Regions from separate parts of the Ochrobactrum sp. PL_is483 genome, predicted to be linked through region 2. Evidence: riboswitches for the same ligand, from Rfam matches in the RefSeq annotation. Region 2 holds a riboswitch; the other holds the start of a gene.
The links. A riboswitch is a leader RNA that binds a small molecule or an ion and turns the genes downstream of it on or off. The one in region 2 is predicted to bind FMN.

Region 1: it holds a riboswitch for FMN, as region 2 does, so the genes downstream of both, AC0TNJ_RS20980 (6,7-dimethyl-8-ribityllumazine synthase) here and AC0TNJ_RS14245 (DMT family transporter) in region 2, are expected to answer to the same signal.

What each region holds. Positions count from the first base shown of each region.
Region 1 is NZ_JBVPGS010000040.1:566,351-581,166, reverse strand. It holds gene AC0TNJ_RS21005 (ABC transporter permease) at 1-141, shown strand, start outside; gene AC0TNJ_RS21000 (bifunctional diguanylate cyclase/phosphodiesterase) at 301-2,661, shown strand; gene AC0TNJ_RS20995 (hypothetical protein) at 3,056-3,400, shown strand; gene AC0TNJ_RS20990 (protein tyrosine phosphatase family protein) at 3,470-3,814, opposite strand; gene fdhD (formate dehydrogenase accessory sulfurtransferase FdhD) at 3,928-4,749, shown strand; gene AC0TNJ_RS20980 (6,7-dimethyl-8-ribityllumazine synthase) at 4,769-5,245, opposite strand; FMN riboswitch at 5,322-5,482, opposite strand; gene AC0TNJ_RS20975 (ABC transporter substrate-binding protein) at 6,063-7,328, shown strand; gene AC0TNJ_RS20970 (carbohydrate ABC transporter permease) at 7,612-8,493, shown strand; gene AC0TNJ_RS20965 (carbohydrate ABC transporter permease) at 8,490-9,371, shown strand; gene AC0TNJ_RS20960 (ABC transporter ATP-binding protein) at 9,378-10,493, shown strand; gene AC0TNJ_RS20955 (DHA2 family efflux MFS transporter permease subunit) at 10,994-12,430, shown strand; gene AC0TNJ_RS20950 (RlmE family RNA methyltransferase) at 12,433-13,155, opposite strand; gene AC0TNJ_RS20945 (Ppx/GppA phosphatase family protein) at 13,158-14,699, opposite strand.
Region 2 is NZ_JBVPGS010000037.1:105,865-120,680, reverse strand. It holds gene AC0TNJ_RS14300 (molybdopterin-binding protein) at 1-535, shown strand, start outside; gene AC0TNJ_RS14295 (Dabb family protein) at 699-1,007, opposite strand; gene AC0TNJ_RS14290 (hypothetical protein) at 1,383-1,583, opposite strand; gene AC0TNJ_RS14285 (tyrosine-protein phosphatase) at 1,885-2,478, shown strand; gene AC0TNJ_RS14280 (branched-chain amino acid ABC transporter substrate-binding protein) at 2,596-3,702, opposite strand; gene AC0TNJ_RS14275 (crotonase/enoyl-CoA hydratase family protein) at 4,100-4,903, opposite strand; gene AC0TNJ_RS14270 (hydroxymethylglutaryl-CoA lyase) at 4,912-5,775, opposite strand; gene AC0TNJ_RS14265 (acetyl/propionyl/methylcrotonyl-CoA carboxylase subunit alpha) at 5,768-7,735, opposite strand; gene AC0TNJ_RS14260 (carboxyl transferase domain-containing protein) at 7,800-9,407, opposite strand; gene AC0TNJ_RS14255 (isovaleryl-CoA dehydrogenase) at 9,407-10,555, opposite strand; gene AC0TNJ_RS14250 (acetoacetate--CoA ligase) at 10,744-12,732, opposite strand; FMN riboswitch at 12,972-13,123, shown strand; gene AC0TNJ_RS14245 (DMT family transporter) at 13,219-14,130, shown strand; gene AC0TNJ_RS14240 (acyltransferase family protein) at 14,149-14,816, opposite strand, start outside.

The sequences.
Region 1 (14,816 bases), on a different contig from region 2:
TTTTCGACGCATCTTTATGGGGAAGCCGCGCGCGGAACTTATGAAGAAGCGTCTATTGCTGCGCTGGCTATCGTAGCGGTCGGAATTTTGCCCGTGATATTGCTTGCCCGCGTCGGGAAGCGTTTTGCAAAGCGTGTCTGATTTCTCCTGCACCATCGGCGGGCATTAATCGGTATATTCGATAATTCAGAAATACTTAAATAGTTGCCGATATTTTTATTCGGTAAGCCAAGCGCAGTCTCGGCAGTATTTTGGTTGTATTTTATAAGAACTGCACCTAAAGCGGGCGCAGGGGGCGACATGTTTAAAGTCCTGGAATGCGTGACAGTACAGCACGATCAGCCTTTTGTAGTGTTGGCTGCATCCATTTCATTTGCAAGCATGTTTGCATTTTTCCTGTTGTTTGCCCGTGCGCGTGAATGCACGGAAAGCCGCCGCGACAATTGGCTTGCAATCAGTGCATTCGCGGGAGGACTGGGCGTATGGGCAACCCACTTTGTAGCCATGCTCGCCTATACCGGCACAGTCGCAATCGAGTTTGATTTCACCATCACCGTTCTATCGGCTGTAATCGCCGTCCTCGGCTTTTGGTTGAGCCTTCGCTTTCTGAAGGGAACTACGTTCAAATACGCCCTGACTGCGGGCATTTCGGCGACACTATCGATAGCAGCGATGCATTTCATGGGTATGAATGCAGTCAAGGCGGCTGCCGATGTTCGTTATGATCTCCCGCCAGTGATCGTCGGCTGCATAATATCGGTCCTGTTTTTGCTGGCTGCTTTCTGGTTCGTGACGAATGCCTCAGGCTGGATGCGTATTCTGCTCCCGACCTTGGGAGGAGTATTGGCGGTTTGCACGCTCCATTTCACAGCGGTTGCATCCACCGAACTGGTTCCAAATCCTGCCCTTCCTGCCGCTGACCCTCTCGGTGTCGGTCGGGTCTGGCTGATCGGGGCCATCGCCACCGTGGTATGCATCGCAGCGCTGATGACGATTGTTGCAGTCTTCATAGATCGTTACATGACCGACTTGAAGGGATTTGCGAACGCTACGCTGGAGGGGCTGGCTGTTATCAGGGATGGAAGGATAGTCGAGATGAACGACCGTTTTTCCGATCTCATGCGGCGCAGCGAAAAGGCACTCCTGGGTGTTGCTCCCGATAAGCTGTTGCTGGCGGCTGATGGGCTTCCTGTCTGTGCTTCCCGTCAAGACGCAATCGAAGCCGCGCCGCGGTTCCCAAATGACGAGCGCATCTTTGAATTGGCGGTTCATACGATTGAGTATCAGGGGCGCCCTTGCGAGGTGCTTGCTGTGCGGGACCTTACTGAAAAGCGCACGGCCCAGCGCCAGATTGAGTATATGGCGCGGCATGATGCGCTGACCGATTTACCCAATCGTGTGTTTCTCGAGGAACGGCTTGCGAATGCCGTCGCGCGCCGCAATCGCGAACCTTTCGCCGTCCTGGCGCTTGATCTGGACCGGTTCAAGGCTGTGAACGACATTTTCGGCCATGCCGAAGGTGACCGGGTATTGAAGACGGTCTCCAGCATTCTGAAACGCTGCATCAACGGTATAGATACGGCCGCACGTATTGGCGGTGACGAGTTCATTATTCTGCAGGTTGGTGTACCCCAGCCCAGAGGTGCGCGGAAACTGAGTGAGAAGATACTGGAAACTTTCCGGTCAGAACTGAATACAGTACTCGATCCAACTGCTGTCGGTGTCAGCATTGGTGTTGCCCTATATCCGAATGATGGCAAGGATGCAGCAGCCCTCCGGCATGCTGCAGACGTTGCGCTTTATCGAGCGAAGACGGAAGGGCGCGGTATGGTAGCGTTCTATTCGCCGGAAATGGATCGTGAGATAAGCGAACGTCGCCAGATGGAGGCTGATTTGCGCCATGCCATGCTTCGCGGCCAGATCAGTATTGCCTATCAACCTTTGTTTGCCACTGCTGATGGACGCTGCACGGGCTACGAGGCGCTTGTTCGCTGGAACCATCCCGAACGTGGTCAGATACCACCGGAAGTTTTCATTCCTATCGCGGAGGAAACCGGAGCAATCGTCGCTCTGGGCGAGTGGGTTTTACGTGAAGCTTGCCGCACAGCTGCCGGATGGGAGAAGCATCTGACAATCGCGGTCAACCTGTCACCCGTGCAGTTCCGTCTGATAAGTCTGCCGGATACTGTCAACTCGATCATCACAGAAACCGGCCTTGATCCGACGAGACTGGAATTGGAGATAACAGAATCCGCTCTGATGAGGGATCGATCGACGACACTTGAACTGCTGCGCCGCATGAAGAAATCAGGCGTCCGTGTTGTTATGGACGATTTCGGTACCGGCTATTCGTCACTCAGCAATCTTCAAAGTTTCCCATTCGACAAAATCAAGATCGACCGCAGTTTTATTACCAGCATGGAAACGGACGTCAGTGCGAGAGCCATTGTCCGAGCCATCGTCGGGCTGGGGCGCAGCCTGGACCTGCCGGTGGTGGCAGAAGGGATAGAAACCTTCGACCAGCATCGCATGGTAATTGAAGAGGGTTGTGAACAGGTTCAGGGTTTTCTGTTCGGACGTCCTGCAAATGCACCAGCTTCCGTAGACCCATCGGCGGTAATCTTATCGCAAAAGGGCGGCGAACAAGTAAAAGCTGTCTAATAGCGTGTGCTTGTGAATAATTGCGAATTCTGGAGGGCTTCCAGAAGCGGTTTTTCTCTGCCGAATTGTTACAAAGCTGTTACCCTGCGTGGTCGCACATGCAACATTGCGTCCAAAAACCAGCAGCGTGGAACCACAAATTCCTCAATCTCTCGAAGGGCTTGCGAGGTGCCTGATCCGTCGGGGCACTTAAAATAGAGCAATGTTTTCAACACGATATTTCGCGTGATCGCAATAATAAGTGAATTTATCCGAAGGAGCTTTCCGTGCTTGTAACACGTTGCGGCCACAAAGCGAAAGCTGAATAGGACGAACAGTAACAGTACTCGGATCGCAAGATAAATCCGTAACGGGTTTCTTCGTACGAATGTTGGTTAAGTGGATGATGGAAACGATGCTTACTTCGCAACAATGGCTTCCGGTCGAGTTGCTCAATATCGGCCTGGCCGCGGCTCTTTTTTTCGCCTGCCTTGTTCACTCGTTGTGGAAAGCCGTCTTTGACGAACTCAATCCGGTGTTCTGGCGTCGCACGGCTGCTCTGCTCTGGGCGGGTATTTTTATCGTGGCGCTCAGCGGCGGGATCGAAAGCTTTAACTGGCCACAGGCCATTGGCTGGCTGCTCGTTCTTGGCGGTGTTGTCGCGACGGTGGCGCGCACCGGCATGAGCTATTATCGTCAATATTGCGCCCACACATCGCGCGCCGTTCATTCGGGCCGCGCCCGGCTTTCAGGACGATGATTGCCATGTTTGCAAAGACTGTAGAAATGCCTTTGCGGCTTCACCGTCCTCATAGCCTGCGCTCGTTCTTTATCCGCGCCTTTGCTGCTGTACGATCCCGTAAATATTCGTAGAGCGTGCACCCGATCGGCAGTAGCCAAGAATTGGTCCTTCGGCTTCATCCAGTGCTGCTGCCATCGCATCTACATCTTCCTGCGTCAGCTGTCCGCCGATAACCGGGATATAGTAGGTTGCCAAGCCAGCCTTTTCTGCAACGCGTGCAATCTCGGCGAACTCGGGCTGATCTGGCCCGCCTTCGTGATCGGGCCGATTGCAGATGATTGTGCGAAAGCCCTCCGCCGCAATGTCGCGCACGTCGTCAGGTTCGATCTGGCCTGAAACCGAGTAATTGTCGTCTATCTGCCGAATATCCATCTCTTCCTCGCTTGCCCCGAACCGTGGGGCTTGTTTGGTGGCACCTTACATAAAAGCTGATTTCGTGCCACATGAAACTGTTGGGTTCATGACGCGTGACGGACGAGAATGAGATGATGATCCAGACGACAAGCCGAAAGGTGCCGTATCTCGCGCATCGCGCGTCAGGCTTCAATGAAAGCATGCGCACAGTGCCGGAAGAAGTGCCGGTGGCTATAAGTTACAATGGCTCGACACAGGCCGTTATGATGGCGACGCCGGACGATCTTGAAGATTTTGCCATCGGTTTTACTCTGACTGAAAATATCGTTGATCATATTTCCGAGATCGAAGCGGTTGAGGCTGTTGCCTTTGAAAAGGGCATAGACATACAGATCAGACTGGCCGAACCACAGGAGCAGCGGCTTGCTGCAAGGCGCAGGTTTATGGCGGGACCCGTAGGTTGTGGGTTGTGCGGCATAGATTCGATCGAACATGCGTTGCGACCGCTAAACGTTTTGAAAAATGCGGAAAGGCGGTTCACGGCAGGAGAAGTGCGAGCGGCTGTAGCGTCGCTCGCGGAAGAGCAGCGACTGAATGCAGAAACCAGAGCCGTCCATGCGGCTGGATTCTATACACCGGAAAACGGACTCGTCGCGGTCCGCGAAGACGTCGGACGTCATAATGCGCTCGACAAACTTGTTGGCGCAGTTTCCCGCACGAATGTTACACCGGCGATAGGAATTGTAGCCATTACAAGCCGTGTATCGGTGGAGATGGTGCAAAAGGCTGTGCTATTCGGCGTGCCGGTTCTGGCCGCCATTTCGGCACCGACCGCACTGGCCATTCGGACGGCGGAGGACGCTGGCCTGACGCTTATTGCGTTGGTTCGAGGCGATGATTTCGATATTTATACCCATCCGCATTCTATCGTGAAGCCTGACCGGCCTTTTTAGGTGCCGGTCAGGCCAGCACTTATACGAGCGCGTTAATGCGGCTGCGTTCGCCGACAATCTGCAAAGCGGCATGGGCTGCTTCCACGCCTTTCACCTTGAAATGTGCATGGAAGAAATCACGATGCTCTTTGCTTTCATGGAAATGATGCGGTGTCAGGACAACGCTGAGAATTGGAACTTCGGTCTCAAGACCAACCTGCATCATGCCGTTGATAACCGCAGTGGCGACAAAATCGTGCCGGTATATACCACCATCCACGACGAAGGCCGCACCGACTATCGCAGCGTATTGCCCGGTTTTTGCCAAGGTTTTGGCGTGGAGCGGAATTTCATAGGCTCCGGGAACATCGAAGATTTCGACTTCTACGTTGGCGCCGGCCTTTGCGGACAGTTCTTCGATAAAGCTCTTGCGGGCTTCATCGACAATATCGGCGTGCCAACGAGCCTGAACGAATGCAATTTTGAAGGAAGTCTTGTTCGGATAGCTCTGGTTCATAGGTTCCTCACGAAACTAGAATCAGGGCGCACAAAAGAACGCTAGACGGCACCGAAATGGCACAATCCTGGCGATCAATTGCTCTCTTCCATCCGGACTTTAACCGTCGGCTCCGGCATTTCACCGGATCTGCTGACCCTGAATTGAAGCCGAATCGACCCCTATCAGGCGCTCGCGGGCTCAAAGCTTGTGCTTCATACCGCCGGTGGGGAGTTTCACCCCGCCCCGAGAACAAACCCGCACACTATTATGCGAGCGGCGCGAACTTATGCCCTTGTCGATGGCTTGTCCAGTAGGAGAGGAGGGAATTTCTACGACCGCTGCCACCTTTGAAGTTCACTGCATCAGAAGCATGTAGATTGCCGTCTTTCAAAGGGTAACCCATTCTTTTCCAACGGTTTTTGAGGCTGTTGGCTCTACTTGCAGTTTTAATCGATTGGGCTTCTCCCGTTTTGTCGGATAGGAACTATTGACAGGCTGGGAGGGTTGAGGCCTATCCTACGTGCCATACCTTGTCTGGAAGATATTTCGCATTCATAAAAGACAACGTTGTCAATTGGGGCGAGGCGGCGTAAGAGTGAGGTGGAGGATTTCAGGAAAAACGCCGTCAAAGGATGGTCGGGGCGCAGGTGAAAGCGGGAGCTTTCGCATCATATTGCGGCAGTGACTAACAGAAAGAGGCTGTGTGGTGCAGTCGGTTTCTGGTCCGCACCGAGGAGGTGCGGATAGGAATGACGAAGCGGATTATTGCGCATAAGCAGAGGCTTGGCCGAGTATCCGATAGTTTTAGTTTCGTTTGTTTCTACGGGAGGTAGACATGCATAAACTTTTGAAGCTTGCTGCGATGGGTACGGCCGCCTGTGCCTTGCTCGCCGGAATGGCGCCTGTTGCCAATGCACAGGACAAGCAGAATGTTGAAGTTCTGCACTGGTGGACGGCCGGCGGTGAAGCTGCCGCACTTGATGTTCTCAAGAAGGACCTTGAAAAAAAGGGCATCAGCTGGACTGATATGCCGGTTGCCGGCGGCGGCGGTACAGAAGCCATGACGGTATTGCGCGCGCGCGTTACGGCGGGCAATGCGCCGACGGCAGTGCAGATGCTCGGCTTCGACATTCGTGACTGGGCAGAGCAGGGGGCTCTTGGCAACCTCGATGAGATCGCTACCAAGGAAGGTTGGGAAAAGGTTATCCCGGCCCCCTTGCAGGAATTTGCCAAGTATGACGGTCACTGGATCGCGGCTCCCGTCAATGTTCACTCCACAAACTGGATGTGGATCAATAAGGCAGCGCTCGAGAAGGCTGGCGGTAAGGAGCCAACCAATTGGGACGAATTGATCGCTTTGCTCGACAAGTTCAAGGAACAGGGGATCACTCCGGTCGCTCATGGCGGGCAGCCATGGCAGGACGCCACGATCTTTGACGCCGTCGTGCTCTCCTTCGGCACTGATTTTTACAAGAAGGCCTTTGTCGACCTTGATCCCGATACGCTCGGCAGTGATACGATGAAGCAGGCTTTCGATCGTATGACGAAGCTGCGCTCCTATGTTGATGACAATTTCTCCGGTCGGGATTGGAATCTTGCTTCGGCGATGGTTATCGAAGGCAAGGCCGGTCTCCAGTTTATGGGCGACTGGGCCAAGGGCGAGTTCATCAAGGCTGGCAAGAAGCCGGGTGAAGACTTTGTCTGCATGCGCTACCCGGGTACGCAGGGCGCAATCACATTCAATTCCGATATGTTTGCTATGTTCAAGGTCTCGGAAGACAAGGTTCCGGCTCAGCTTGAAATGGCATCGGCGATTGAGAGCCCGGCTTTCCAGTCGGCATTCAATGTGGTGAAGGGATCGGCTCCAGCGCGTACCGATGTGCCCGATACGGACTTTGATGCTTGTGGCAAGAAAGCTATCGCTGACGAAAAGGAAGCGAGTGAAAAGGGCACGATGCTGGGCTCCATGGCACATGGCTATGCCAACCCGGCAGCAGTCAAGAACGCTATCTATGATGTCGTAACCCGTCAGTTCAACGGTCAGCTTTCTTCGGAAGATGCGGTCAAGGAACTGGTATCGGCTGTCGAAGCTGCGAAATAACCGCAGAGAGGCGTCCAGGAAACCTTCTGGACGCCTCGTATCTCAAGCACTTCGGATATTGGCCACATATTTGAAGGTGACGACGATTGCAGCCAGAAATCAAAACAACAATTGCATGATGAAACTCTGCATGTTTCCATCGGAAATTGCAGCGGATTGAACTTCTTGGGTGCATTCGGCCCATATCTGGCTGAGGCGCCAGAATGCCCATCAAACTGATGTCCGGAGCCGCGTCTTATATTGGGACGTAGAGCCCCAACTGCGCAAACAGGGTGACGCAAATATGCAGCGTAACAGCCGATTACAGGAACTGGTGCCAAAGCTGGTGCTGGGTCCGAGCTTTCTCATAGTGCTGGTGTTCGTCTACGGTTTCATCATCTATACCGGCGTTCTCTCGCTCACTAACAGCCGAATGCTGCCATCCTATGGCTTTGTCGGACTCGCGAATTACACCAAACTCTGGGCCTTGCCCCATTGGTGGCGGGCAATCACCAATCTGGCAATCTTTGCGTCGCTTTATATCATTATCTGCTCGGTTATCGGACTTTCTCTTGCGATCCTACTTGATCAGAAAATCCGCGGCGAAGGTGTTCTGCGTCCAATTTATCTCTATCCAATGGCATTGTCTTTCATCGTGACCGGAACGGCATGGAAGTGGTTTCTCGATCCCGGCATTGGTCTGGAAAACACAATGCATCTATGGGGTTGGGAGAGTTTCTCGTTCAACTGGATCAAGAGCAATACGATGGCAATCTACTGTCTGGTGATCGCCGCGGTGTGGCAATCATCCGGGTTCGTGATGGCGATGTTTCTGGCAGGATTGCGCGGTGTCGACAACGAGATCATCAAGGCGGCCCAAATTGACGGCGCTTCAACGGGCACCATCTATCGCCGCATCATCATTCCGTTGATGCGCCCGGTTTTCCTGTCGGCGTTCGTGGTTCTCGCTCATCTGGCGATCAAGGCCTATGATCTGGTGATCGCATTGACCGGTGGTGGACCGGGTCAGGCTACAGAATTGCCTGCGACGTTCATGTATTCCTATACATTCACCCGGAACCAGATGGGTATCGGTGCTTCATCGGCAATCATCATGCTGGTGATGATCTTCTCGATCATCATTCCCTATCTTTATTCGGAAATTCGCGGAGGGTCGCGGTCATGAGCGCCCAGTCGCAAGACAATGCCATCAGCAGCGGAAAGCTGACACGCGCGCTGATCTACACGGCACTGCTGATCTTTGCATTCTACTATCTGCTGCCGCTCTATGTGATGCTGGTCAACTCCTTCAAACCCCTTGATGAAATCCGTCAGGGCGGCATGTTGAATCTGCCGCAGCAATGGACCATCGAGCCATGGCTGTCCGCGTGGTCGACGGCGCAGATCGGCGTACAGCCAACCGGCCTGAAGCCGTTCTTCATCAACTCAATCCTGATGGTCGTTCCAGCCGTTGCGATCTCGACCATCGTCGGCGCTTTAAACGGTTATGTGCTGACGAAATGGCAGTTCCGCAGATCGAATATCTTTTTCGGCCTGTTGCTACTGTCGTGCTTCATTCCGTTCCAGATCGTGCTCATTCCGATGGCGCGCGTACTTGGTTTTCTGGGAATCGCAGGCACGATCTGGGGGCTGATCCTCGTGCATGTGGTCTATGGTATCGGTTTCACGACGCTTTATTTCCGCAACTATTACGAGGCTTTTCCGACGGAATTGGTTCGGGCAGCCCAGATCGATGGGGCGAGCTTCTTCCAGATATTCTGGCGAATTTTGCTGCCGTCGTCGGGGCCGATCATCGTGGTGTCTGTGATCTGGCAGTTTACCAATATCTGGAACGACTTTCTGTTCGGCGCTTCTTTCTCGGGTGCGAATTCAACACCGATGACGGTAGCGCTCAACAATCTCGTTTCCTCCTCCACCGGCGTCAAGGAGTACAATGTTCACTTCGCAGGTGCCATATTGGCGGCCCTGCCGACGCTGATCGTTTACATTGTTTCTGGCCGCTATTTTGTTCGTGGCCTGATGTCCGGTGCCGTTAAGGGATAAGTTGCAATGCCTTTTCTGAAAATTTCCGATCTCTATAAGTCCTACGGCAATGTTTCGGTTTTGAAGAATATCAATATCGAGATTGACGAGGGTGGTTTTCTTGTCCTCGTCGGTCCGTCCGGCTGTGGCAAGTCAACATTGCTGAATACTATCGCCGGGCTTGAACCAATCACGTCGGGCGATATCGCCATCAATGGCAAGTCGGTTTCCGGTTTGCATCCATCCCAGCGCGATATTGCAATGGTTTTTCAGTCCTATGCGCTTTATCCAAATATGACTGTTGCCGGAAACATCGCTTTCGGCATGGAAATTCGTAAAGTTCCAAAGGCTGAACGTGAAAAGGCTATTCAGGAAGTTGCCGATATTCTGCAGATCGGCCATCTGCTGGATCGCAAGCCGAGCCAGCTTTCCGGTGGTCAACGTCAGCGCGTGGCAATGGGGCGTGCTCTGGTGCGCAATCCTCAGGTCTTCCTGTTCGATGAGCCGCTTTCCAATCTTGATGCCAAATTACGCGTCGATATGCGCACCGAAATAAAGCGGCTGCACAGCCGGATGAAAACGACAATCGTTTACGTAACCCACGACCAGATCGAGGCGATGACGCTCGCGACCAAGATCGCTGTTCTCAAGGACGGTGTCTTGCAGCAGTTTGGCACGCCAGCAGAAATCTATAACAATCCGTCCAATATGTTCGTTGCAGATTTCATGGGATCTCCTGCCATGAACCTGTTGACGGCGCGAGTCGAAAAGAACGGTTCGAGCTATGCCATTAATCTCGTGCGCGGTGACGGCGAACCGCTCAAACTACCGTTGAAAGTCGCTCCTCAGGGACTCGGTGCATATGATGGCAAGGATATCGTGTTCGGCATTCGCCCCGAGGCGCTGACCGATCCAGATGGAGCCGATCGTAACGCCGATGCCGTGGTGGAAGGCGATTGCCTGATTGATGTTGTCGAGCCTGCCGGCTCGGACACGTTTGCGGTCACGCGACTGGGCGGCAAGCATGTCGTGGCGCGTCTGCGGGCCGACGCCCGCATCGCTGCCGGACAACCGGCGAGGCTTGCTTTCAACTTGGACAAGTCTGTTTTCTTTGACCCAGGCAGCCAAAGTCGAATTCTCTGACATCAAACGAGACTCCAAAAGGAAAAGAGCGCTTCCATTGAATTGGAAACGCTCTTTTTCATGCATGCCTGGAGGGCAAAAAACTTTTTCAGGGCGCGTTAACGCAGGAAGTCGAGTCCTAGCAGCCCTACTGCAAGTGCAGTGTTGAGTGAAATGATCATCATGCCATAGACAATGGCGGTTCTTGTAATATCGTTCATTTCCTACCTCCTTGAACCGGAGCGGTGCCCGCGCGGTTCGAAGTCTCGTGAAACTGTAACGAAATGTAACAAGCTGTTACGGGAAGCGCAACCCCGATTTACGCAAATGTGAACGAGTGAAATCTTGCGTGAGATATTTGGCCCATTTGCGCGAAAGCGGCCTGATCGAACTGAATCGGCGAGAAATCGCAGATTTTATGCATATTCACTGCAATGTGACGCCGTTTCGGCTAGCAATAATCAGCTTGGCGCTACATAGGATGGTCAGATCTTTCATATCCGTTGTATCGGAATATTATCGTGAATCGCATCATTCCGCTTGTATTGGCCATAGCCCTTTTCATGGAGCAGATGGATTCGAACGTCATCTCGACCTCGCTTCCCGCTATAGCCGCCGATATCGGCACAAGCCCCATTGCGCTCAAGTTGGCGCTGACGGCTTACCTTGTTGCTCTTGCGGTTTTTATTCCGGTCAGCGGCTGGATGGCGGATCGCTTCGGAGCCAAGAATGTCTTCCGCGCAGCAATAGCGGTATTCGTAGTGGGTTCTGTTGCCTGTGCTGCATCGAATTCATTGACTGCTTTCGTTGTTGCACGGTTTTTGCAGGGGATGGGCGGTGCGATGATGACGCCGGTCGGGCGTCTTGTGCTTATCCGTTCCACCCCACGCAGCGAGCTTGTATCAGCCATGGCCTGGCTTACGATCCCGGCAATGGTTGGGCCGTTGGTCGGGCCGCCTGTAGGCGGTTTCATAACCACCTTCCTTACCTGGCATTGGATTTTCCTGATTAACGTGCCGATTGGCGTCGTCGGCATCTGGTTCGCAACGCGCTTTCTGCCAGACACTGACGAGCGCATTGTGAAGCGCCTCGATTGGACGGGCTTCTTTCTTTCAGGTATTGCGATGTCAGGCGTCGTTTTCGGGCTGTCAGTCGTCAGCCTTCCGGCCTTGCCACCTGCGGTAGGATTCACAACCCTTGCTATCGGTATTGTCTGTACAGTCCTTTATCTTCAACATGCCAAGAGGGTCGATGATCCTCTGCTGAACCTGAAGCTTTTCGATAACCAGGTTTTCCGTTCTGCGGTTGTTGGTGGCAGCATTTTCCGGTTCGGGATCGGCGCTATTCCGTTTCTGCTGCCATTAATGTTTCAGCTTGGTTTCGGGCTCACGCCTTTTCAATCCGGTATGATGACTTTCGTTTCGGCGATTGGTGCAATCAGCATGAAGTTCGGTGCAAAGCGCATCTTTGTTCGCGTCGGCTTCCGGCGTGCGCTGATGGCAGGTTCGCTGATTTCGGCCTGCTTTATCGCCGTCAATGGCCTGTTCACGCCGACAACGCCATATTGGGTCATTATCGGCTTTCTGCTTGTGGGGGGCTTTGCGCGCTCATTGTTTTTCACCGGCGTCAACGCGTTGGCTTTTGCCGAAATCCCTGATGAAAAGACCAGTCAGGCAACGCCTATTACAGCCGTGGCCCAACAGGTTTCTATTGCTATTGGCGTCGCTCTGGCAGGCGGTATTTTGGAAATCAGCACGTCCCTACGCGAAGCCCACCTTGAATTGGTGGACTTCCACATCGGCTTTTATGTAGTTGCTGCTGTTTCGGCCATGGCCTTTTTTTGGTTTGCGCGGCTTGCGCCGGATGCGGGCAAGGAATTGGCGGCGCCAACCGTTGTCAAACACTCCAGCAAGGAGCGCGCGGCTGTGGACGCCGCAAACGCTTCCGCTGGAAAATAAGCTCAGCCTTTGAAATCTTGAGCGAGCAGGTAAAGCTCGACGGATTCGGCGCGGGACGCCGGAGGCTTTACGTGATGCACGGAGCGGAATTTCTGCTTTAGCAACGCCAGAAGTTCGTTTTCCGTGCCGCCCTGAAAAGTCTTGGTAAGAAAATGTCCGCCGGGCTTCAGAACCGAGATGGCAAAATCAGCAGCGACTTCGCAAAGATGCACGGTACGCAGGTGATCAGTCCTGCGGTGACCGGTGGTCGGCGCAGCCATGTCGGAAATGACGAGATCGGGCTTGTCGCCGAGCGCATCCATTAGTTTTTTTGGCGCTTCATCGTCGAGAAAGTCCATTTCCAGCAAGACAACGCCGGGCAGCGGATCGACGTGAAGATAGTCGATGCCGACGACGTGTGGGTTCTCATCCGTGGAACCGACGATTTTGGCCGCGATCTGCGACCAGCCGCCTGGCGCAGCACCAAGATCGATGATCTTCTGCCCTTTTTTGAGCAGGTTATAGCGATCATTGATTTCAATGAGCTTGTAGGCTGCGCGCGAGCGATAGCCATCCGCTTTTGATTTGTGCACATAGGGGTCGTTCAGGTGACGTTCCAGCCAGCGGCGCGACGATTCCTTGATTGTGCCGGCCTTTTTCTTCACGCGCACCTGCAGATTGCTGGAGCCAGCGCCACCGCGACCACCAGTCTTCACTCCGCCTTTGTTTCCGCCTGCCTTGCTCATTATCAGTGCCTGTTTCTAGCGCCTGTCGCGCGATTGTGTCGCCATGCGCCATCGCGCGACATCAGTTCGGTCAAAATGCCTTCACGCAGACCACGGTCGGCAACGAGTAGTTTTTCGCTTGGCCATACTTGGCGTATCGCGTCGAGAATAGCGCAGCCTGCCAATACCAGATCGGCACGATCCGCACCAATACATGGGTTGGCTACGCGAGCTTCAAAATCCCACGACAGAAGACGGTTAGTCATCTGGGTCACGTCTTCGGCACCCATCCACATACCATCGACCCGACGCCGGTCATATCGGTCAAGACCGAGATGAATTCCTGCCAGCGTGGTCACCGTGCCGGATGTTCCTAACAGGTGGAAGCGGGGGCTGGCGGTCAAATTCCCGAGGCACTGGCGTTCTGCAAATTGTGCAAGCAGTTCAGTCACATGCGATACCATGGACTGAAAACTTTCCTGTGTGACATTGCGCCCGCCAAACCGTTCCGCCAATGTCACGACACCGACTGGAAGGGACGTCCAGGCCATGATGTGTTCCGCAAGCCGAGGGGATCTACGGCGGGAAACATCAATCAGCGCGATTTCAGACGAGCCGCCGCCAATATCGAACAACACGACGGCGTCGGTCTCACGGGTAACGAGCGTGCCGCAGCCTGAGACAGCCAGCCTGGCCTCTGTCTGGCGATCCACAATTTCGAGTTCCAGTCCGGTTTCTGCACGAACCCGCGCCAGAAACTCCTCGCCATTGGAAGCTGAACGACAGGCCTCGGTCGCAATCAATCTCGATCGCCTGATTTTCTTGCCTGCCAGCTTGTCGCGGCAGATTTTCAACGCTTCGACGGCGCGGTTCATCGCATTGTCGCTGAGCCGGCCCGTAGTGCTTAATCCTTCGCCCAGTCGTACGATGCGCGAAAAGGCATCCACAACGCGGAATTGGCCCGGTCTGGTTGGCGAAGCCACCAACAGTCGGCAATTGTTGGTTCCTAGGTCCAAAGCCGCATAAAGCGGAGGATCAGCCTTTTCAGGATGCGAACCATTGGCAATCCGGAGAGTTTGGCTGTTGCCGCTCTTCCGTTTGCCCTGTGCCAAAGCATGCTGATGATCCGTGCGCACGGGATTATGCGGAGCCTTGACCGTTGCTTCGGCAATCAAAGGCTGCCCGCTTTGCTGCCGCGCCTGCTTTTTCTTGCGGGCACGCCGACGGCGATTCGAGATTTTACCGGATGGCCGTTGCTGGCTGTTATCTGCTTCAATCCTGGTTGGTTGTTGGGTAGCAGCTTCAACACCAGATACAGATTTACCACGCCGACGCCGACGCGCACGTTTGCGCTGGCTCTGCGGGCCTGCACTTTCGGCCTCGTCCTGTGATTTCGAGCGTCCTGAATCGGATGCACTACGGGCATTACCGATATCTGTAACGGCTTTTTTGCGCGGTCTGCGCTTACCGTTATCGGACGGACTCCGGGCCTGCGAATTGCCCGATTGTCCGCCGGACGCCCCTTGATGCACCATTTCCGCGGTGCGCTCGTCGGGGTTCTTCAAGGTTCTTGTCCTTATGGCGCCGCGCGAACCGATGAGGACGCAAGCAAGGCGCTTCAATTTCTACGTTGTGCATAATGTAACAGTGGTTTTCTGTTTTACCAAGGGGCAGGCTGTCGG
Region 2 (14,816 bases):
GCAGACCCTGCTGCATGAAATCGGCCTTGATGTGCGGCCCGCGCTGCATGTCTATCCCTTCAATGGCGCGCAGGTCGGCCTGATCCAGTCGCGTCTCCCCTCGATCCGCGAGACGGTTCTGGAGAAGACCCGCGAACTGATGGAAAAGCGCGCGGCCCGGAACGGCGGGACGCTTGTTTGCGAAAAGCGCGTCGCGCACGATCAGGCGGCGCTGGCTGCGGCAATCGCGGATGTGGGCAGGGCCTGCGACATCATCGTGATTTTCAGCGCTTCGGCGGTTGCCGACGAAGCGGATATCGTGCCGCAATCGATCCGTATTTCAGGGGGCGAAATCCTGCGCATCGGCATGCCGGTCGATCCCGGCAATCTGCTGGTCCTGGGACGGCACGGCGGAAAATATATCGTCGCCGCGCCCGGATCGGCCCGCAGCGCCCGCGAAAACAGCCTCGACCACGTGCTGGATCGCCTGATGGCGGGAATTGCGCTTTCCGCCGATGATCTTTCCCGCATGGGCGTGGGCGGGCTGGTATTGTAGGCTGCATCGCTGCAGCAATCCCGGAGCCTGAACCAAAAAGCGGCAGGCCGCGTTGAAAATGGCGATCTTCGAGTACCGGAGGAGCGTACTTAAAGGTACGCGGGCACCGGAACGCTGAAAAGCACCATTTGCAGACCGGCATGGCGACTTTTGGAACAAGCTCTCAGATCGCGTAGTCGAAAACCAGTATGCCTTCTATGCCGCCATCGGCCGCTTCGACGAGGCTTTTGCCGACTTTCGCGTGTTCGGGATGCGGAAGATAGGCGTCGCGCGCCGCGCCGTCCGTGAAATCCACGACGAAGCCGTGGCGAAATCCCCTTTCGAGATTTTCAGGACTGTTGTTTTCGCCAGCCGTGATGGACAGGATGCCGCCGATCTTGTCCTTGAGCGCGACGACGGACTGCAATCTCTCGTCGATCTGCGCGGCTTCGAGTTCGGGCCTGAATTTGATGAGAACGATGTGGCGTATCATGAATGTCTTCCGTGATTGAAGAAGATCGCGCAGTCGCCGGAAATGGCGGCAGGCACTGACGCGAAAAAGGCCGGGCTGAACCCGACCTTCCGCTTTCACCTGAGTTGCGCCAGTACATCCGTGGTCACGATCCCAAGTGAATTCCCGATACGCATATGGATATAATCCGTCTACGTTTCAGGAATATGACATTGCGGGCAGCGGCCAGATCGCTCCAAAACCGGCTCAACCCGGCCCTGCCCCGACAGTTTCGGCCCACAAACCGTTGCCTGCAACCGCCGTATTCTCATGTGAGCGCCGCGTCGCGCCCAATTCCTTCGGCATCCATCCCGCTCCGCGGGCCGATGCCTCAAGCCTCCCCCACAGAACTTGCCGTCAGGCCGCCATCGGCGCTTCGGCCAGTTCCGGATGATTGTAGTCCCATACCTCGATCAGGCATTGCCGCATCAAATCGAGATCGACCGGCCCGATCCGGCTCAGCACGAGATCAAGTTCGTCAGGCTCAACACCCCGGTTGAGCAACTCGACAATTGCCTCGATCAGAATTCTTTTATCGTCAAATCTGTAGCGCTGCATAAACCTGCTCCGCTAACTGCCCCATCCATGGTCACAGATTAAACAGACATGGTTAACCGAAGCTTAAGCCCACGAAAAACCGCCCGCTCCACCGACGCCCACACCCGGACAGACGCTTGTTCCAACAATTTCCCGCGCACATCTGCGGGACCCTAATTAAAAAATAACTTAAACAGAAACATCAAATTCTTGTCTGTACGGACAAGATTAAGACAAATTCTTAGTATATTTCCCGCAAAAACCAAGTAGAAAATTTCCAGACGGTTTATTTTATTATATTATTTCATTCGAATGAGGCTCTATGTCGTTCTTTCGCAGATATATGGATTGGTCCTTTACTCGTGTCCGGCTTGTCGCGCTTGGACTGCTCATCGGCGCAAGCGTCATGGGCGGTTATCTTTATACGCTGCAATATAAGGGCAATGTCCACGCCGTCGTTGCCGGGCAGGCCTATCGCTCCAACCAGCCCGACCCGGCGCGCATCGCTGCGTTGCAGAAGCTTTACGGCATCAAGACCATCATCAATCTGCGCGGCGCCGAACCCGGTTCGAAATGGTATGATGAAGAAATTGCAGCCGCAGAGACACTTGGTATCAATCACGTCAATTTCGGCATGTCATCGCGACGGGCGCTGGACCTTGCACAAACCAGAGAGCTGATCGCCCTCATGCAGAATGCGGAAAAGCCGGTGCTCATCCATTGCAAATCCGGCGCCGACCGCACCGGCCTCGCCGCAGCGCTCTATGTCGCGGCAATCGCCAAGGACAGCGAAAGAAAAGCGGAACGGCAGCTGTCCATCGCCTACGGGCATTTCGGTTTTCCGCTGAGCCCCACCTACGCGATGGACAAGACATTTGAGGCTATCGAAGCCGAACTCGGCTTTACCGGCTCCTGACCACAAACGAAAAACGCCGGGGCCAAACCCCGGCGTTTTTCTGTTTATTTGAACCGCGCATCTTATCCGAAAACCGTTTTCCACGTTTCGGGATGCGCTCCCTTTCAGGCAACCACCTTATTCGAGGCCGACGATCTTGCCGCCATCCCACTTGAAGATGTCGAAGCTCGGCGAGCTGAGATCGCCGTTTTCGCCGTAGGTCAGCGTGCCGATGGCGGTTTCGATCGGCTTGCCGTCATGCAGCGCCTTGGCGACGGCTGCCGAGTCGTCGGCGGAACCGGCGCGTTCAATGCCAGCCTTGATGACTTCAACGGCGGCATAGGCGTTCATGGTGAAGGCTTCAGCCGGGATGTTCTTGGCCTTCAGGGCTTCGATAGCATCCTTGGAGGCCGGGTTCTTGGTGGCGTCCTTGGCGTTGGTGAAGAGCGTGCCCTGCGCGTTGGTGCCGCCGATTGCCCAATATTCGGTATTGGACAGGCCTTCGCCGCCAAGCACCAGGGCCTGGAGACCGGCATCATGCAGCTGACGCGACAGCAGGCCGCCTTCGGCATGGTAGCCGCCGAAATAGACGATGTCAGCACCGGCAGACTTCAGCTTGGTGACGAGCGCGGAAAAATCCTTGTCGCCCGGCGTGACGGAATCATAATGGACTTCCGTGACGCCGCCCTTGTTGAGCGCCGCCTTGAAAGCGTCGGCCAGACCCTTGCCGTAAGCACCCTTGTCGTGGATCACGGCAACCTTCTTGTCCTTGAAGTTCTTCAGGACGTAATCGGCCATGACTTCAGCCTGCTGGTCGTCGCGGCCGCAGGTGCGGAACACGTTTTCCAGCTTGCGGGCAGTCAGATCAGGACCGGTGGCGGTCGGGGTGACCATCAGCACGCCGTTTTCCGAAAACACGTCGGAAACCGGAATGGCGACGCCGGTCGTGACCGGGCCGACGACGAACTTGACGCCGTCGCCAACGATCTGGTTGGCGGCGGAAACGCCCTGCTTCGGCTCACCGGCATCGTCGGCAAACTTCAGGACGACTTTCTCGCCCTTGATGCCGCCCGCCTTGTTGATGACTTCCACGGCGGTTTCCGCGCCCTTCTTCACCTGATCGCCGAAAGCGGCGACAGGACCCGTCAGCGGTGCAACCACGCCGATGGTGATGTCTGCATAAGCGGCGCTGGCAAAGCCGAGAGTGGCTGCGAAAGCCACGCTGGAAAGAAGTTTCAGGTTCATTCTTTTTCTCCTTTGGTGGGGCGGCGTCCTCCGACGGCCCCGAGACAACCCATGCCGGTCAAATCTCAGCGCATCTGCGCTGCCGAATTGCCGGGCCCTCCCTTTTGTTCATCGCATGATCTCAAAGGGTCGATTTAGAGCGCCAGACGCTCCAAATCATATGCATCAATGCGCATCTTGCCCGAAAACCGTTCACACGTTTCGGGATGCGCTTCAAAAGCACACCACACCGCCGCCTCGAAGAGGCCAGAGCCATAATATTATCCGAAATTGCATCCGCCCTTTCGGAATCATGCTCCAGAACGGGAGCGCGCTTTCATGATATAATAAGAATGCATTTCCGGCTTTCGATTGCAAGCGCCAAGTACCCGCAACTACAACGAAAAACCGCCTCCTCCTAAGTCGTTCCTCCCTCTTTTTTCCATGTCGGTGATCGCTTCGCAAAAAAGGCCGCGATCCCTTCCGCGGCCTCCGGTGTCTCCCATGTATCGGCAAGGCGGGTCAGCGTCATGTCGATCACCGCCTCGTCTATCGGCGCGCCCAGCGCATGGACCAGCCGCTTGGATGCGGCGACGGCTGCGGGCGCGGTGGAAAAGTAAGGTTTTATCTCCTCCTCCACCGCCGCATCGAGACGCTCCACCTCGACCACATCATGCAAGAGGCCGATCCGCCGCCCCTCCCGGGCATCGAACAGCCGCGCCGAGGTGAATGTGCGCAGCGCATTGGCCTGCCCGATACGCGCCACGACATACGGGCTGATGGTTGCGGGAATAAGCCCGAGCCTTGTCTCCGTCAGGCCAAAACGCGCATCGCAAACGCCAATCGCCGCATCGCACACGCTGATGAGACCGACGCCGCCGCCATAGGCTTGCCCGTTGATGCGTCCAATCAATGGCTTTGGCAGATCGCGCAGCGCTTTCAGCATGAGGGCAAGCTTGCGCGCTTCCTCAATGCGCCGTTCACGCGTGGCTTTGACCTGCTCCTGCATCCAGCCCAGATCGCCGCCCGCGCAAAAGCTCATGCCTGCGCCGGTCAGGATCACGATGCGTATGGCTTCGTTATCGCCCAGATGCAGCGCTGCGGTGGTTAGCTCATCGATCATCAAGCCCGACAGCGCATTGTGCTGTTCGGGCCGGTTCAGCGTGAGCGTCGCCACGCCACGTGGGTCGACCGCAATCTGGATGGTTTCGAAGTCGCTCATAATTGCTCCTAGGCCGCTTTATCCTGACGCAGCGCTTGCGCAAAAAGTGCAGCCGATCTCAGTTTTTGAATATCGAGACCGGTTTCGAAACCAAGATCATGCAGCATTTCGGCGACCAGCACCGTATCGACATTGCCCTTCGCACCCGGCGCGAATGGGCAGCCGCCAAGCCCGCCGACGGAAGCATCGAACACGCGCAGGCCCTTCTCCAGACTAACGCGGACATTGTCGAGCGCCCGCCCGCCAGTGTCATGATAATGACCGGCAAGGCTGTGCGCCGGGGCGATGGCCAGCACCGCGTCCAGCATGGCGGCAACCTTGTCCGGCGTGCCGCGCCCGATGGTATCGCCAAGGCTCACCTCGTGACAGCCGAGCGAAAACAGCTGCTCGGTCACATCGGCAACTGCCTGTGGGGTAACCGGCCCGTCATAGGGGCATTCGACCACGCAGCTCACATAGCCGCGAATGGCCAGGCCGTCATTGATCGCGGCACCGATGACAGGCGACAGGCGCTCGATGCTTTCGGCAATCGTGCAATTGATATTGGCTTTGGAAAAGCCTTCCGAGGCGGAAATGAAAACCGCTATTTCGTCGACATTGGCGGCAGCGGCAGCCTCATAGCCCTTCATATTGGGCACCAGAGCCGAATAACGGACGCTGTCGGCGCGCCTGATCCCGGCCATGACTTCCCGGCTATCCGCCAGTTGCGGCACCCATTTGGGGCTGACGAAACTCGTCGCCTCGATGCGCGAATAGCCGCAATCCGACAGGCGGTCGATCAGCGCAATCTTGTCGGCGGTTGGCACAAAACGCTTTTCGTTTTGCAGGCCGTCACGCGCTGCCATTTCGACGATTTCAACGTGTTCAGCCATGTTGCTCCTCCAGCTCGACCAGCAATGCGCCTTCACTGACCTGATCGCCCGCCGTAACGGTTACGGATGCGACCTTGCCGTCGCGCGGCGCCGTCAGTGACAGTTCCATCTTCATTGCTTCCATCGTCACCAGCGGATCGCCCTTGGCGACGCTCGCACCTTCCACGACGGAAACCAGCCGCACCAGCCCCGGCATCGGCGACAGGATGCGGCTTTCGCTCGAGGCATCCTCCTCCGCGCCTATCGACTGCACATGATGAAATATGGTGTCGCGACCTTCGAATTGCACCGTCACATCATGTCCGATGCGCGAGACCGACGCCTCCGATACGCGACCATCAAGGGCGAAACGGACGAGGCCGTTCTTGTGCTCACGAATTTCGATGGTACCGAAAGCAAAGCTGAAACGGTTGCCGCCTCTGGCCGCAAAGTTGACCGTGCGGCGCTCGCCGTGATGATCGAGCAGAACCGAGCGCGATGCCTCGCCCCATAGACGGAAACCGCGCAGGCTTGCCCATGGGTCGCCTTCTTGCGGCGCATCCAGGAGATCGAGCGCACCAAGCGCGGCCAGCGCAAAGGCGATATCCGAAGGCTGCTTTTCGGTGAAAAGCGCTGCCGTCTCGCGTCCGATCAACCCGGTATCGACATCGCCTGTGCGGAAAGCGTCGAGATTGCAGAGCGCCGACAGGAACTGGCGGTTGGTGAGCAGCCCTGCAATACGGGTCTTGCCAAGCGCCGCATCCAGCCGGTTCAGCGCCTCATCGCGGGTTGCGCCATGGCTGATGATCTTGGCGATCATCGGATCGTAGAACGGCGTGATCGTATCACCGGCGCGCACGCCGGAATCGACACGCGCATTTTCAGGCGGGGCAAAAAGCGCAAGCTTGCCGGTGGCGGGCAGGAAATCCCGCGCCGGGTCTTCCGCATAAAGCCGCGCCTCGAAAGCCCAGCCGTTTATGGAAAGTTCGTCCTGACGCTTCGGCAGCGTCTCCCCCGACGCCACGCGCAATTGCCATTCGACCAGATCAAGCCCGGTAATCGCTTCCGTCACCGGATGCTCCACCTGCAACCGCGTGTTCATTTCCATGAAGAAGAAGCGGTCGGGCCGCAGCCCTTCCGACACATCGGCGATGAACTCCACCGTACCCGCGCCGGAGTAACCAATCGCCAGCGCCGCCTTTACCGCCGCCTCGCCCATGGCGGCGCGCATATCCCGCGTCATGCCGGGCGCAGGCGCTTCCTCGATCACCTTCTGATGGCGGCGTTGCAGCGAGCAATCGCGCTCGAACAGGTGCACCGCATTGCCGTGATTGTCGCCAAAAACCTGCACCTCGATATGGCGCGGCTTGGCCATGTATTTTTCGATCAACACCGCGCCGTCGCCGAACGAGGCTTCCGCCTCGCGCCGCGCGCTGTCGAGTGCTGCGGCGAAATCGGAAGCCTGATCGACCCGGCGCATGCCCTTGCCGCCGCCACCCGCCCGCGCCTTGATGAGCACCGGATAGGTGATCCGGTCGGCCTCGCTTTTGAGAAAGGCGCCATCCTGATTGTCGCCGTGATAGCCCGGCACGACAGGCACGCCTGCTTTTTCCATCAGCGCCTTGGCGGCATCTTTCAGCCCCATGGCGCGAATGGCCTTGGCCGACGGGCCGATGAAGGTGAGGCGCGCCTCTTCAACCGCATCCACAAAGCCTGCATTTTCGGAGAGAAACCCATAGCCCGGATGGATGGCCTCTGCGCCAGTTTCCTTCGCGGCCTTGATGATCGCATCGACATTCAGATAGCTTTGCGCCGAAATGGCGGGGCCGACACGCACCGCCTCGTCGGCCATCTCCACATGCAGCGCATTTGCATCCGCATCGGAATAGATCGCGACCGTGGCAATGCCGAGCTTGCGCGCCGTCCGAATGACCCGGCAGGCGATTTCTCCGCGATTGGCAATCAGTATCTTTTTGAACATCATTCCTGCCCTCGCGGGATGCGGGCGGAAAACCGCTTCACACTTTTCCTCATCCCGCGCCCCCTCACATTCTAAACAGGCCGAAACGCGTCGGCTCGACCGGCGCGTTCAGCGTGGCGGAAAGCGACAGGCCCAGCACCTCGCGGCTCTTGCGCGGATCGACGATGCCATCATCCCACAGCCTTGCAGATGCATAGAGCGGGTGGCTCTGGCGCTCGAACATTTCGAGCGTCGGGCGCTTGAACTCTGCCTCTTCTTCCGCCGACCATGTGCCGCCGGTGCGCTCGATCCCATCGCGCTTGACGGTCGCCAGCACGCCTGCCGCCTGCTCGCCGCCCATCACGGCGATGCGGCTGTTCGGCCATGTCCACAGGAAGCGCGGCGAGTAAGCCCGCCCGGCCATGCCGTAATTGCCCGCGCCATAGGATGCGCCGATCAGCATGGTGATCTTCGGCACATTGGCCGTGGCGACCGCCGTCACCAGCTTGGCGCCATGCTTGGCAATGCCTTCGGCCTCATATTTGCGCCCCACCATGAAGCCGGTGATGTTCTGCAAAAACACCAGCGGAATGTTGCGCTGGCAGCAAAGCTCGATGAAATGCGCGCCCTTCAGCGCCGCTTCCGAAAACAAGACGCCATTATTGGCGATGATGCCGACCGGCATGCCATAGACACTGGCAAAACCGCAGACCAAGGTGGTGCCGAACCGCGCCTTGAACTCATCGAAATCCGAACCATCGACAAGGCGCGCAATCACCTCGCGCACGTCATAGGGGATGCGCGTATCGGCCGAGACAACGCCCAGAATTTCTTCCGGGTCGTAAAGCGGCGCGGCGCCATCGCCTCTTGGGATAAAGCTACGCTTCTCGCTGTTGAGATTGGAGGCAATCGCGCGCGCGATTTGCAAGGCATGAGCATCGTCATTGGCCAGATGATCGGCGACGCCCGAAAGCCGCGTGTGGACATCGCCGCCGCCTAGATCCTCCGCGCTCACCACTTCGCCGGTCGCGGCTTTCACCAAAGGAGGACCCGCCAGAAAGATGGTGCCCTGATTGCGCACGATCACCGTCTCGTCGCTCATGGCCGGCACATAAGCGCCGCCTGCCGTGCACGATCCCATGACCACGGCGACCTGCGGAATGCCCGCCGCCGACATCTGTGCCTGATTGTAAAAGATGCGCCCGAAATGGTCGCGGTCCGGGAACACCTCATCCTGATTGGGCAGGTTCGCACCACCTGAATCGACCAGATAGATGCAGGGCAGACGATTTTCGCCCGCGATCTCCTGCGCACGCAGGTGCTTTTTCACCGTGACTGGATAATAGGTGCCACCCTTCACCGTCGCATCGTTGCAGACGATCATGCAGTCGCGACCCGACACGCGCCCGATGCCGGTGATAATGCCGCCGGAAGGTGCTGCCCCGCCATACATGCCATGGCCTGCCGTTAGCCCCACTTCCAGAAAGGGCGAACCCGGATCAAGCAATTGCGCGACACGCTCACGCGGCAGCAGTTTTCCGCGTGCGACATGACGCTCGCGCGCCTTTTCCCCGCCGCCGTCAATGGCAAGGCGAGCGGCTTCCGCCACCACATCGATTGCCGCCAGCATTGCCTTGCGGTTGGCCTCAAAGCTGGCGCTTCGGGTGGAAATTTCCGATTTCAGGACCGCCATCAACGGGTCTCCTGAAAGAGTTCCCGTCCGATCAGCATGCGCCGGATTTCCGATGTGCCTGCGCCGATTTCATAAAGCTTGGCGTCACGCAACAGGCGTCCGGTCGGGTAGTCGTTGATGTAACCATTGCCGCCCAGCGCCTGTATCGCCTGCAAGGCCATCTGGGTGGCGTTTTCCGCCGTATAGAGAATGCAGCCCGCCGCATCCTTGCGCGTCGTCTCGCCCCGGTCGCAGGCTGCTGCCACGGCATAGGTATAGGCGCGCGAAGCGTTGAAGATCACATACATGTCGGCAAGCTTGCCCTGCATCAACTGGAACTCGCCAATCGGCTGATCGAACTGCTTGCGCTCATGCACATAGGGCACCACGACATCGAGACACGCCGCCATGATGCCGAGCGGACCGCCCGCCAGCACCACGCGCTCGTAGTCAAGGCCGGACATCAGCACATTGACGCCCTTGCCCTCGGTTCCGAGCAGGTTTTCGGCGGGCACTTCGCAATCGCGAAACACCAGTTCGCACGTATTGGAGCCGCGCATGCCGAGCTTGTCGAGTTTTTGCGCTGTCGAAAACCCTTTGAAGCCTTTTTCGACGATGAAGGCGCTGATGCCGCGTGGGCCTGCCGCCGGATCGGTCTTGGCATAGACCACCAGTACGTCGGCATCGGGGCCATTGGTGATCCACATCTTGTTGCCGTTGAGAACATAGCGGTCGCCCCGCTTTTGCGCCTCAAGCTTCATCGACACGACGTCGGAACCGGCCCCCGGCTCGGACATGGCCAGCGCGCCGACATGCTCGCCGGAAATAAGCTTCGGCAGATATTTTGCGCGCTGTGCGGGCGAACCATTGCGGGTGATCTGGTTGACGCAGAGATTGGAATGCGCGCCATAGCTAAGCCCAATGGAGGCGGAAGCGCGGCTGATCTCCTCCATCGCCACGCAATGCGCCAGATAGCCCATGCCAGCACCGCCATAGTCTTCTGGCGCGGTGACGCCAAGCACGCCAAGCTCACCCAGTTCACGCCAAAGATGCATGGGAAATGCGTTATTGCGGTCGGTTTCAGCGGCAAGCGGCGCAATGCGCTCGTCCGCGAAACGGCGCACCGTATCGCGAAGGGCTTCGATCTCCTCGCCAAGACCGAAGTTTATGCCCCCATTTTGGCCCAAAGCAAACATACTCGTCCTCCACAAGTTCTGCCCGGCGACCATCTTTTACCAAGATGGCTTATGTTGAAGGCAGAGTGTCCCGTGGCGGTCAAATAGGCAATGGGGTTGCGCGGCGTTCTGTGGCTATTTATTGCCGCTTGACGAAATTTTATTTCGCAGTGTTTTGAGCATCAGTTTTCCTGAAGTTCTGCCAGATCGCGATAAAGCTCCAGTGCTTGCGGGTTGGCCAGCGCCTCGCGGTTCTTCACCTCGCGTCCATGCACAATGTCGCGCACGGCCAGTTCCACGATCTTTCCCGACTTGGTGCGCGGAATATCCGATACGGCAACGATCTTTGCAGGCACATGACGCGGCGTCGCGCCGGTGCGGATTTTGGCCTTGATGCGCGCTTTCAGGTCGTCATCGAGCGCCACGCCTTCGGCAAGCCGCACGAACAGCACCACACGCACATCATTGTCCCAATCCTGCCCGATGCACAGCGCCTCGGCCACTTCCGGCATCTGCTCGACCTGATTGTAGATCTCCGCCGTGCCGATGCGCACGCCGCCCGGATTGAGCGTGGCATCGGAGCGGCCATGAATGACGATGCCGTCATGCCCGGTCCATTCGGCGAAATCGCCGTGGCACCAGATATTGTCGAAACGCTCAAAATAGGCGGCCTGATATTTTGCGTCGCCCGGATCGTTCCAGAATTGCAGCGGCATGCAGGGGAAAGCCTTCGTGCAGACGAGTTCGCCCTTTTGCCCGCGCACCGGCTTGCCGTCATCATCCCAGACATCGACAGCCATGCCGAGACCAGCCCCTTGAATCTCGCCCTGCCAGACCGGCTCGGTCGGCACGCCCAGAACGAAGCAGGAGACAATATCAGTTCCGCCGGAAATCGAGGCCAGATGCACATCCGGCTTGATCGCTTCGTAAACGAAAGCAAAACCTTCCGGCGACAGGGGCGAGCCGGTGGACGAAATCGTGCGCAGCGCCGACAGATCATGCGTCTGCCCCGGTTTCAGCCCGGCTTTCAGCACTGCATCGATGAATTTCGCCGAGGTGCCGAAATAGGTCATGCGCTCAGCTGCCGCATAGTCGAACAGCGCATTGCCATCGGGATAGAAGGGCGAACCGTCATAAAGCAAAAGCGTTGCGCCGGAGGCAATGCCGGAAGCCAGCCAGTTCCACATCATCCAGCCGCAAGTGGTGAAATAGAAAAAGCGGTCGCCCTCACGTAAGTCCGCGTGAAGGCTGTGTTCCTTCAAATGCTGCAACAGCACGCCGCCCGCCCGATGCACGATGCATTTCGGAATGCCCGTCGTGCCGGAGGAAAACAGGATATAAAGCGGGTGATCGAAAGGCAGTCGGGTGAACTCGACGTCTTTCGCCCGGAACGGCTCAAGGGCCGCATCGAGCGCAATAGCCTTTTCCGCCTTGTCGGCGACAGCGTCCGCTTCACCCAGATAGGTGACGATGACAGCCCGCTTCAGCCCCGGCAGTTTTGCCGTCACTTCGGCAACCTTGTCGGCCACGTCGATGCGCTTGCCGTTATACCAGTAGCCGTCGCAGGCGAAGAAGAGTTTCGGCTCTATCTGGCCGAAACGATCCAGCACGCCTTGCACACCAAAATCCGGCGAACAGGATGACCAGACCGCGCCAATCGAGCTTGCCGCCAGCATCAGCGCCACCGCTTCCGGCATATTGGGCATCATGCCCGCTACACGGTCACCGGGCTGAACGCCTTCGGTCAGCATGAATTGCTGGAGTTTGGAGACCAGCGCGTGAAGATCGTTCCACGTCAGGCGGCGTTCGACCTTGTCCTCGCCGCGAAAGACAATCGCCTCTCCGTCGCCTTTGTAACGCAAAAGATTCTCGGCGAAATTGAGCTTCGCCTGCGGAAAGAACCGCGCCTCGCGCATATGACCTTCATCGATCAGCGCCTTGCCGCCGCGGTCGCCGATGACGTCGCAAAAATCCCAGATGAGCGTCCAGAATCCGGCACGATCCTCCACCGACCAGCGATGCAGCGCGGCATAATCCGGCAGGCTCAGGCCTGAGCGCTGTTCGGCGCGAATGCGGAACTGCTCCAGATTGCTGGCGACGATGCGCCCCGCATCCGGCTGCCACAGGGGGCGGTCATGCGAAAACTGCGTGGGGACTGCGTTGGTGCTCATCATTCCTCCCAGAACCAGGCGGAGCCTGACCCTCACCCGATCAACTCCGTCACGGATTTCTAAAAGAGAGTTTCCGATCCGTCCATGCTTTTCCATGGCACGGCACTCAAGGGCGCAGCAAAAGGCATCAGGGCGCATCATTGCCGCACGAGCAGTGAGTATCTTGCCTTGTGAAAAAACGGGGCCTATTTATTGCCAGCATCGGATGCAACTTCATGCCATCCGGTGCAAAAGAAATATCCAGTTCTCAGGGCGGGGTGAAATTCCCCACCGGCGGTAACGGGTGAAACACCCGAAGCCCGCGAGCGCCTGACACGAAAACGTATCAGGGTCAGCAGATTCGGTGCAAATCCGAAGCCGACGGTCATAGTCCGGATGAGAGAGAACGAGGTTGGAATCATGCCTGGCTGGACGGCTTGCCGTCTTCGTCCTGCAGTTTTTCTTCCCGTACCCTGAGGTAGCAGGCTTGAAAAAGGGAAGAAACCGTTGAGCCAACTTGCCTCTGTCCCAACTTTGAAACCCACCGTGCGCGGCGCAGCGCTGATGGTCGCGGCCTGTTCGGCCTATGCCGCAGTCAATGTCGCCACCCAATGGGCTGGAACGCGCACCGGCATTCCATCGGTCATCATTGCCTTCTGGCAATATGTGATCGCCCTGGTGCTGACATTGCCCCTGCTCATTCGCGATGGCGCAAGGGCCTTGCGCACCAGCCGCCTCGGCCTCCACGTCGTGCGTGTCGCACTGGCCGCCGCTGGCGTGCAGGTGTGGATTTACGCGCTGGCCCACGTGCCGATCTGGCAGGTGGTTGCGCTATCCATGACATCGCCCTTCTTCGTCATTCTGTGCGCGCGGCTGTTTTTGCGGGAAAAGGTGACACCGGCGCGCCTGCTCACCACCTTCGCCGGATTTGTCGGCGCGCTAATCATCATCGCGCCGTGGTCGGATTCCTATACGGTCTACTCACTGCTGCCGATCCTCGCCGCAGCGCTCTGGGCAGGCTATTCGGTGATGACCAAATATCTGACCCGCTTTGAAAAGCCCGCCAGCATTTCGGCCTATATGCTGGTGCTGCTCACCCCCATCAATGCGGCGCTCTGGCTGGCATCGGGCCTCAGCATGTCGGCAATCACCGCACCCGGCGTCGAGATCTGGTCCATATTGATCGTCATCGGCGCTTTCACTGCCCTGGCGCAATATTTCCAGATTGCCGCCTATTCGATCGCGGATGCGGTTTATCTGCAGCCGTTCGACGATCTGCGACTGCCGATCAATGTTATTTTCGGCTGGATCGTGTTTGCCGCCACGCCCGGCATCAACTTCTGGCCGGGAGCGGCCCTCATCGTCGGTGCATCGCTCTATCTGATGCGGCAGGATAGCGGCACGACGCGCACCGCCTGACCGACCCGGCAAGGCTGTCTATCGAACGACAGGCAGGCAGCCTTGCGTGGTTTCGGCAGAGCCGCGCTCGTATCTGCCGAGCCAGGTGTCGATTCTTTTCACCAGCCAGCGGTGAAGCGGATTCTCGAACAGGTGATAGGCGGCGGCCGCAATCAATACGCTGGCAACAGCAGCCCCACAAATGACCAGAACCGCGCCCGCCGTCGTGCCACCCCACCGATCCGCAGTCAACTTGAAGAAAATCATGCCCACTAACGGATGCAGAATGAATATGCCAAAGCTGTAACGGGAAAGCTTCGTGAATCCTCGCCATTGCAGCGGGGTGTAGATGCCCTGACTGGACGCGGCATAAAGTACATAGATACACGCATAAAGGAAGGCGAGCCGCCATGGACCTTCAAGCGTATTGGGTTCACCCGGCCCATTTTCGGGATGACAGAACAGGAAGGCGATCAGGCAGACGGCAAGCAAGGTCTTGATGACCGCGCCGGGCATTACGGGGTGTTCCCGCCGGGCGAGCCACATTCCGAAGAGAAAGGAAGGCAAGGCCCGGAAGACGCCCAAATCGGACAATTGAATGCGGGTCAGCGACAACACGCCAAGCCTTTGCGCCAGATATTCACCACCGACAGCAGCAACGATGACGCCGACAAGGACCCAGCTTCCGAACCGCCTGCAAAGCAGGT